Regions from separate parts of the Bacillus sp. AFS053548 genome, predicted to be linked through region 2. Evidence: a T-box and tRNA genes for the amino acid it is inferred to sense, from the RefSeq annotation. Region 2 holds a T-box; the other holds one or more tRNA genes.
The links. The T-box of region 2 lies ahead of CN946_RS08100 (glycine--tRNA ligase). A T-box ahead of a tRNA ligase gene usually reads a tRNA of that ligase, here a tRNA-Gly.
Positions count from the first base shown of each region.

Region 1: it encodes a tRNA-Gly, which carries the amino acid that the T-box ahead of CN946_RS08100 (glycine--tRNA ligase) is inferred to sense. The anticodon was not compared.

Region 1 covers NZ_NUHI01000008.1:53,647-58,083, forward strand. Annotated here, with positions in the region: gene CN946_RS05185 (GerMN domain-containing protein) at 1-212, shown strand, start outside; gene rph (ribonuclease PH) at 399-1,139, shown strand; gene CN946_RS05195 (XTP/dITP diphosphatase) at 1,164-1,784, shown strand; gene CN946_RS05200 (metallophosphoesterase family protein) at 1,784-2,287, shown strand; tRNA gene CN946_RS05205 (tRNA-Gly) at 2,523-2,596, shown strand; tRNA gene CN946_RS05210 (tRNA-Arg) at 2,600-2,673, shown strand; gene CN946_RS05215 (DUF4240 domain-containing protein) at 2,870-3,427, shown strand; gene CN946_RS05220 (hypothetical protein) at 3,545-4,437, shown strand, end outside.
Region 2 covers NZ_NUHI01000014.1:158,157-162,593, forward strand. Annotated here, with positions in the region: gene CN946_RS08085 (ABC transporter ATP-binding protein) at 1-288, shown strand, start outside; gene CN946_RS08090 (ABC transporter ATP-binding protein) at 307-1,014, shown strand; gene CN946_RS08095 (hypothetical protein) at 1,593-2,021, opposite strand; T-box leader at 2,233-2,412, shown strand; gene CN946_RS08100 (glycine--tRNA ligase) at 2,493-3,878, shown strand; gene CN946_RS08105 (Bax inhibitor-1/YccA family protein) at 4,006-4,437, shown strand, end outside.

The DNA.
Region 1 (4,437 bases), on a different contig from region 2:
TTAATTTTAACGATGGTATCTATGGAAATATTGCAAAAAATATGATCAATAATGATGTACTACAGCCACTTGTACTTTCTTTAACTGAGCAAAAAGGAGTTAAGTCTATTGAAATTCAAATCAATGGAAAATTAACTGCGCTAGACCAACAAGGCAAGCCTTTAAGCCAACCTGTTTCTAGACCTAAGGATGTAAATACAAAAAAATTGTAAGCCAGTGGTTAGGGAAAGATAATATTTAACTTTAAAAAAATGTTTTAAATTTAAACCTTGTACAAAAATTGTGATGATTTTTGTACAAGGTTTTTAATTTTATCTATAAATTACACTTAATAAGTAGAAATGAAATCACATTTTTGTCTATACTAGTATTTGGAAGATTTTGTAGGAGGAACGATCATGAAAAGAACAGATGGAAGATTAAATAATGAACTTAGACCCATAGAGATTATTACTCACTATACAAAGCATGCAGAAGGTTCTGTGCTGATCAGTATTGGTGATACGAAGGTAATTTGTAATGCAACAGTTGAGGACCGTGTACCGCCATTTTTGAGAAATAGTGGAAAAGGTTGGATTTCAGCTGAATATTCAATGTTACCTAGGGCTACTCAAGAGCGTACAATACGTGAATCATCTAAAGGTAAAGTTACTGGTCGAACAATGGAAATTCAACGTTTAATAGGAAGAGCGTTAAGAGCAGTAGTTGATTTAGAAGCACTTGGTGAAAAGACAATTTGGATCGATTGTGATGTAATTCAAGCAGATGGAGGAACAAGAACTACTTCAATTACTGGTGCATTTGTTGCGATGATGCTTGCTTTTGATAAATTAATTAAAATGGATAAATTGAAATCGTATCCTGTAAAAGATTATTTAGCAGCAACTTCGGTTGGTATTTTAGATGACCTTGGACCAGTACTAGATTTATATTATGTAGAAGATTCTGCTGCAAGTGTTGATATGAATATTATTATGACTGGAAAAGGACAGTTTGTTGAACTTCAAGGAACTGGTGAAGAAGCAACATTTTCAAGAGAAGAATTAAATGAGTTACTATCTTTAGGTGAATTAGGAATTAAATCTCTAATTGAAAAACAAAAAGAAGTGTTATTACAAGAAGGTATTAAATTTCAATAATCATTTCGAGGAGAGACTTTAAGGATGGAAACAATCATTATTGCGACAAATAATCAAGGTAAAGTGAAGGATTTTGAAGCACTTTTTAACCCGATGGGATTTCAAATTAAGTCTTTAAAAGACTTTCCTGATATTCAAGAAGTTGAAGAAACAGGAACTACATTTGAAGAAAATGCGATTTTAAAAGCTGAGTATTTAGCGAGTGAGTTACATACGCCAGTCATTGCAGATGACTCTGGTTTAATAGTGGATGCACTTGAAGGTAGACCAGGTGTTTATTCTGCTCGATATGCCGGATTACATAAAAGTGATGAAGATAATTTACAAAAAGTTTTAAGTGAACTAGTAGGAGTTTTTCCTGGAAAAAGAACTGCGCGATTTTATTGTGCTTTAGCTTTAGCGGTTCCAGGCAAAGAAACAATCACTGTTTATGGTACAGTTGAAGGGTATATTGCCAATGAAAAAAGAGGAACAAATGGTTTTGGCTACGATCCAATATTCTTTTTGCCAGAATTAGATAAAACGATGGCTGAATTAACAACAGATGAAAAAGGTGGCTTAAGTCATCGCGCTAATGCAATTAAATCATTAATGAGTGTAATAAATAAAGAAGATAAAGACTTTTTACTAAGAGGATCAAATTAATGAAAGTACTAATTGTAAGTGATAGCCATGGATTGACAAAACCATTGCAAGAAATCGCCGACCGATATCGTGACAGTGTAGATTTAATGATTCACTGTGGAGATTCAGAATTAGAAGTGAATGCTAAGGAACTAGAGGATTATAATGTTGTAAGAGGAAATTGTGATTTCAGAGGAGAATTCCCTGAAGAATTTATTCACCGTGGGAATGAATATACAATCTATGCAACACATGGTCATTTACATGGAATAAAACAGTCATTACAAAAGCTGTATTATCGTTGTAAAGAAGTTGGAGCAACAATTGCTTGTTTCGGTCACTCACATGTATTAGGAGCCGAAGTAATTGATGGTGTGCTTTTTATTAACCCTGGCAGCATTTTATTACCGAGAATGCGAAAAGAAAAGACTTATGCTATTCTTGAAATATTTGGTAAGAAAGCTAATGTTACTTTTTATAATACAGATGGAACGGAGCTTATAACAACTTCATTTGAATTATAATGAATAACAGGAGGTTAGTAGCTTATATGCTACTAACCTTATCTAAAAACAAAAAAATTTGGAGTACTAAAAGCCGGAAAACCCTAATAAACTAAGGTAATTATACAACTTTTAAATTTTTTCCTTTATTTTGGAAAAAAAGTTTTAAAATAGTGTTGACTTTAATTTGTATAGTGACTATAATAAAATATGTCGACAGGGTGATGTCGCAAAGAAATAAAAAAATAACAAATATGCGGGTGTAGTTTAATGGTAAAATAGAAGCCTTCCAAGCTTCGGTCGTGGGTTCGATTCCCATCACCCGCTCCATATGTCCTGGTAGCTCAGCAGGATAGAGCAACGGCCTTCTAAGCCGTCGGTCGGGGGTTCGAATCCCTCTCAGGACGTCCAAAAGACACTTGTTTTACGAAATGTAAAATAAGTGTCTTTTTTTGTGTTTTAACTACTTAGAAATAAAATGATGAATTACGTTTACTATATAAATTAGGATGGATTCCTATCATTTAATAGAAATCTTAGATCATCATAAAATTTATACTAGATATGTTATTCTAATATAAATAAAAGAGTGGAGTGATATAAATGAACGAAAAAGAATTTTGGAGCTTAATATCTAAAATGCATATTGTTGAAGAACCGTATGAATGGGTAATAAATCATTTAGCAAAACAATCAGAGGAAGAGATAGCTAGTTTTGAAATTCATTTTGAAACTTTTTTTTCCAAAGCGTATACCGCAAATCTTTTAGGAGCTGCATGGATCATTATGGATGGCTGTTCTGAGGATTCATTTGCACATTTTAGAGCTTGGTTAATCGGTCAAGGAGAACAAGTTTACAAGAAAACGTTAAATGACCCAGATTATTTAGCTGAATACATCTTTCCTATTTATGAAGAAGAAGGACTTACGCCAGAATTGGAAGATATGTTAGATCTAGCTTTACAAGCGTATACAATCAAGCGTAAGGGCGATGATGATTGGGATGATCAGTTGTGGAATGAGTTCAATTCACTAATTGAAAGCAAAGGCTATGATTATCCTGAACAACAATTAACGATCGATTGGAAGTCAAAAGACGAATTAAAACCTAAGTTTCCAAAGCTATGGAAAAGATTTGGTAATAAACCATTAGGGTGCTAAAGTTAAAAACTGTTTCATGCATACTTGTATCTTTAATATTTTAATTAATTTTAATTCATGATACACTTTTTCATAACTAGTTTGTGCAGGAAATAACAAATGTTAGGGGAGAGTAACATGGAAGACAATATTGTCTTTTTTCCTAAACTGAAGGATCGGATAATAAATTTAGGTAAAAAAGCATTAGAAGAAAAAAATTTTAGTAAAGCTTTAATGTTATGTGATCAATTAAAAGAAATGAATGAGCATAATTCTCAAACAGAGCTTGCTGCAGTCGCGTGTCTTTTAGAAGGGAATCGGGCCAGGGAAGCTAAGGAAAGATGTGAGGATTTAGTTTTCGGGCCATTTGAGAGTGATGAAGCAATTGAAGTATACATAAGCATTTTATTTCAATTAAAAGAATATGAAGAATTACAAAAAAATATAAAAAGACTACTCACCCAAAAACGGATTGATGAAAATCAGATGGATAAGTTTCAGGCGATGCTCTCATTATCAAAGAAAGTAATTTCAGATCGTGAAGGCATCAAGGGTGAAATTCTTAATTTACATATGATCGTTGAAAATTCTGAGCCGATTGATAAGCAACTTGAATTAATTAATGAATTAAGAGGTTTAGATTGTAATCTTGTTATCGATCAAATTAGCGAAATATTAAAAAGCACCAAAACAAATCCGTTAATTCAAAGTTTTATTTTGTTTATTTTACAAGAACAATCAATCGATAAAGATTTTGAACTTAACAAAGTAAACCAAAGGATGATTTGGAATACATCGGTTTCAGTCGATGAACATAAAATCTTTGTAGATGCTATATTAAAAAAATTAAGTGACGTATTAGAAAGTGAAGACCCTTCTGCTTTTGAAATCGCAAAAACACACTTCCAACACTTTATAACAATTTACTTCCCGTTTATCCCAATACCAGCGGATATAAATACATGGGCTGCTTGTTTTTATTGTATCGTCCAACAATTTTTTGATCGTAGTGTAGATGAAGAGGAACTAAA
Region 2 (4,437 bases):
CGTGCATTAGCATCTCAACCAAGAATCTTACTTTTAGATGAGCCAGCTGCAGGGATGAATCCGAAAGAAACAAAAGAATTGACTGATTTAATCTTTCAAATGAGAGATGACCTTAACTTAACAATCGTCTTAATCGAGCATGATATGAAGCTTGTTATGGAAATATCTGAGTACCTATTTGTACTCGATCATGGCGAAAAAATTGCAGAAGGAAAACCACTCGAAATTCGAAATAACCAAAAAGTAATTGAAGCATATTTAGGAAAAAGTGCAGTGACTACTGCATAGTGAAAGGAGTACGAAAAGATGACGCTATTACAATTAAAAGATATTAACTCTTTTTACGGTGGTATTCAAGCACTGAAAAATATTAACATTGAAGTAAATGAAGGTGAAATCGTAACATTAATTGGAAGTAACGGTGCGGGAAAATCTACTACTCTAAAAACGATTTGTGGCCAAGTTAAACCAAAATCTGGAACGCTGATTTATAAAGGTGAAGAAATTATAAAGCTACAATCTCATGAAATTGCCTTAAAAGGAATCGCCCATGTACCAGAAGGAAGAAGAATCTTTTCTAAATTAAGTGTAAAAGAAAATTTAGAGATGGGCGCTTTCTCAGTTAAAGATAAAAAACTAATCGCTGCACGCATGGAAATGGTATTTGATTATTTTCCAAGACTGAAAGAGCGTTTAAGCCAAAAAGGCGGTACGATGAGTGGAGGAGAACAACAAATGCTAGCGATAGGTAGAGGACTGATGATGGGACCATCATTACTAATGCTAGATGAGCCATCAATGGGTCTTGCCCCAATTATCGTTGAACAAATATTTGAAATCATTGAGCAACTAAACAAACAAGGAATGACAATCTTATTAGTCGAACAAAACGCATACCAAGCATTACAAATTGCTCACCGTGGCTATGTAATTCAAACTGGAGAAATCCAAATGGTTGGTGAAGGTAAGACATTAATGAATAATGAAGAAGTGAAAAAAGCCTATTTAGCTTAATGATTCTGCAAATCAAAAATAGCTAAAGGAAAAAAGGGGATGTATCATAAGTCAGGTCAACTGACATGTGAACATCCCTTTTTTGATGTAAATGAGTGTAAAAATTATAGAGAGCGGGTATCTAGGAGGCACTGATCATTTTAAGTTTATTTTTCAGTCTTTTTTTTAAGAAAAATAGCAGATTTGAATTAATATTTAATTATATAAGAAGAAATATGCTATTTTTACACTCAATCGTATCTAAAATGATCTAATATTTCAGTGGAATACCTATACTGGTATAGGTACTTTTTTACGTTAATTGCAGATTCGCTGAATTTAATTGCAGATATGCTGAATTTAATTGCAGATATGCTGAATTTAATTGCAGATATGCTGATTTTAATTGCAGATTCACTGATTTTATTTGCACTTCGCCATTCATTTGCAAGTTTTCAACGTTGTTTGCACTGATAGGTCTCTTATTTGCTGCTATCAAAGGCTTATTTGCAGTGCAGTCGGTCGGAAAATTACTACGATTTTCTCAACACTAATAAAAAGAGGGAACCCATATGGATTCCCTCATTAATATGAAATTATTATTTACTAGAAATAAATTCCGAAACTTTTAATTGTTCTTCACTTGACGCATTGTTAATTGAAGATTGAAGTGATTCCTCTAGTAAACTACGATTCTTGTAAAAATCTTCATGTTTACTATTATAATAGTACTTCACTGCTTCTAAATCTGAGAAAAACTCTTTTCCAAGCTTTAGAAGAAATGTTACTGGAAGTCCTTCGATCACTACTGTATTTACATTTTCAGAAATTTCATTTACCGTACTGTTTGAAGTTGAAATCATTTCCTCGTTTAATTCTTTAACAAGTAATTGTTCGAACCCTTTTATTTTATTGTTTCTTTTGTTCACGATTCGCTTTTTGTTTGTTTTTAATAAACGAATGGAATGATGTTTATCAAGCAATACTGCTGAACGTTTCTTTTTCTTTAGAAAAATGCTGCTACTCAAAACTAGCACTCCCTTCTGATAGTATAGTATATAAATAAAACAACTTTTCTATCATACCAAGTAATGCTCATACTGTAAAGGTTTTATCTTTACATGTTAATTCCCGAAAAATATTCAAAAAATTCACGGTATTTTTTTTAGCAAAATTGTTCATAATAATATTTGACTTAATCATTGTCACTTTGTTAAAATAAAAACATATTATTTATTACATATAACGTTGACGGAAAGAAGTACCTAAAGATTATTTTGACTAGCGAATTGAGGATAGTGTGAGCTCAATCAAAACCTTTAGCGAAAGGCATTCCTGAGTTAATTCTTAAAGTGGACAATTTTTTTAATTGTCAACTAGGGTGGAACCGCGGGTGCATATACAGCTCTCGTCCCTAGGCAGAAAATGCCTAAGGATGAGAGCTTTTTTATTTCATTCTTGCATTTTCAAAAAACAATTGAAAATTGGAGGCAGATGAAATGTCAGAAAAATCAATGGATGTCGTAGTAAGTCATGCTAAACACAGAGGATTTGTATTTCCAGGATCTGAAATTTACGGTGGTTTAGCAAATACGTGGGATTATGGTCCACTTGGTGTTGAATTAAAAAATAACGTGAAAAAAGCTTGGTGGAAAAAGTTTGTTCAACAAAGTCCATATAATGTTGGATTAGATGCTGCAATCTTAATGAATCCACGTACATGGGAAGCTTCAGGTCATATTGGTAACTTTAATGATCCAATGATTGATTGCAAAAATTGTAAAGCTCGTCATCGTGCAGATAAATTAATCGAAAATGCACTTGAAGAAAAAGGAATGGAAATTATCGTTGATGGTCTTCCATTTTCAGAAATGGCTAAACTAATTGAAGAACATAAAATTGCTTGTCCTGATTGTGGTAGCCATGATTTTACAGATATTCGTCAATTTAACCTAATGTTTAAAACATTCCAAGGCGTTACTGAGTCAAGTACGAATGAAATTTTCTTACGTCCAGAAACAGCACAAGGTATATTCGTAAACTTTAAAAATGTTCAACGTACAATGAGAAAGAAAGTACCATTTGGTATAGCTCAAATTGGTAAAAGCTTCCGTAACGAAATTACACCGGGAAATTTCACATTCCGTACTCGTGAATTTGAACAAATGGAGCTTGAATTCTTCTGTAAACCAGGTGAAGAGTTAGAGTGGTATTCTTATTGGAAAGATACTGCTAATAAATGGCTTTTAGCTTTAGGTATTAATGAAGAAAATCTTCGTTTACGTGAACATAGTGCAGATGAATTATCACACTACAGTAACGCGACAACTGACTTTGAATATAAATTCCCATTTGGTTGGGGCGAATTATGGGGCATTGCGTCTCGTACAGATTATGATTTAAAACAACATATGGAATATTCAACAGAAGATTTCACATATCATGATCCAATTACAAATGATAAATACGTTCCATATTGTATCGAGCCATCATTAGGTGCAGATCGTGTTACATTAGCATTTTTAATTGATGCTTATGAAGAAGAAGCATTAGAAGATGGTACATCTCGTACAGTAATGCGTCTACATCCTGCATTAGCACCATATAAGGCAGCGATTTTACCATTATCAAAAAAATTATCAGAAAATGCACAAGAAGTATTTGCTTCTTTAGCAGAAGATTTCAATGTTGATTTCGATGAAACTGGTTCAATTGGTAAACGTTATAGACGTCAAGATGAAATCGGTACTCCATTCTGTATTACTTACGACTTCGAATCAATTGAAGATGGAAAAGTAACAGTTCGTGACCGTGACACGATGGAGCAAACTCGTGTTGCAATCAGTGAATTACAATCATTTTTAGCAAATAAAATTAAATTTTAATTTAGTTTTTTGAAATAAGGTGTCCTTTTGGACATCTTTTTTCATATATTTTACTAAAGCTTGTTTAAAGTTTAAGAAATTTACTAAAAATGGTAAAATGAAGGTATAAAATAAAGGAGGAGTTTAAATGAGGAGTTCAAATCCTATCTTAAATTCTGAACGATTAACGAAATCAAGGCATTCTGCTAAGGCTATGACGATCGGTGGGACAATTGGTAAAACAATTATTGCATTAATCTTACTTATCGCAACAGCGGGATACTCATTTTATCTAACGGCTACTGGAACATTTAATTCTAAAGTGTTTATTGGATGTTTAATCGTTGCATTCATTATTGGGTTAGTAACATCTTTTTCTCCTAGAATTGCACCGATTACTACACCTATTTATGCAGCAGTTGAAGGGATTCTAATTGGTAATATTTCAGCTGTATACGAAGCAACATATGGAATGATTGTCCTACAAGCGGTTCTATTAACAATTGCAATTATTGCAGGGACATTAATTTGTTATGCTACTGGACTAGTTAAAGTAACTCACCGTTTTAGATCAATTGTT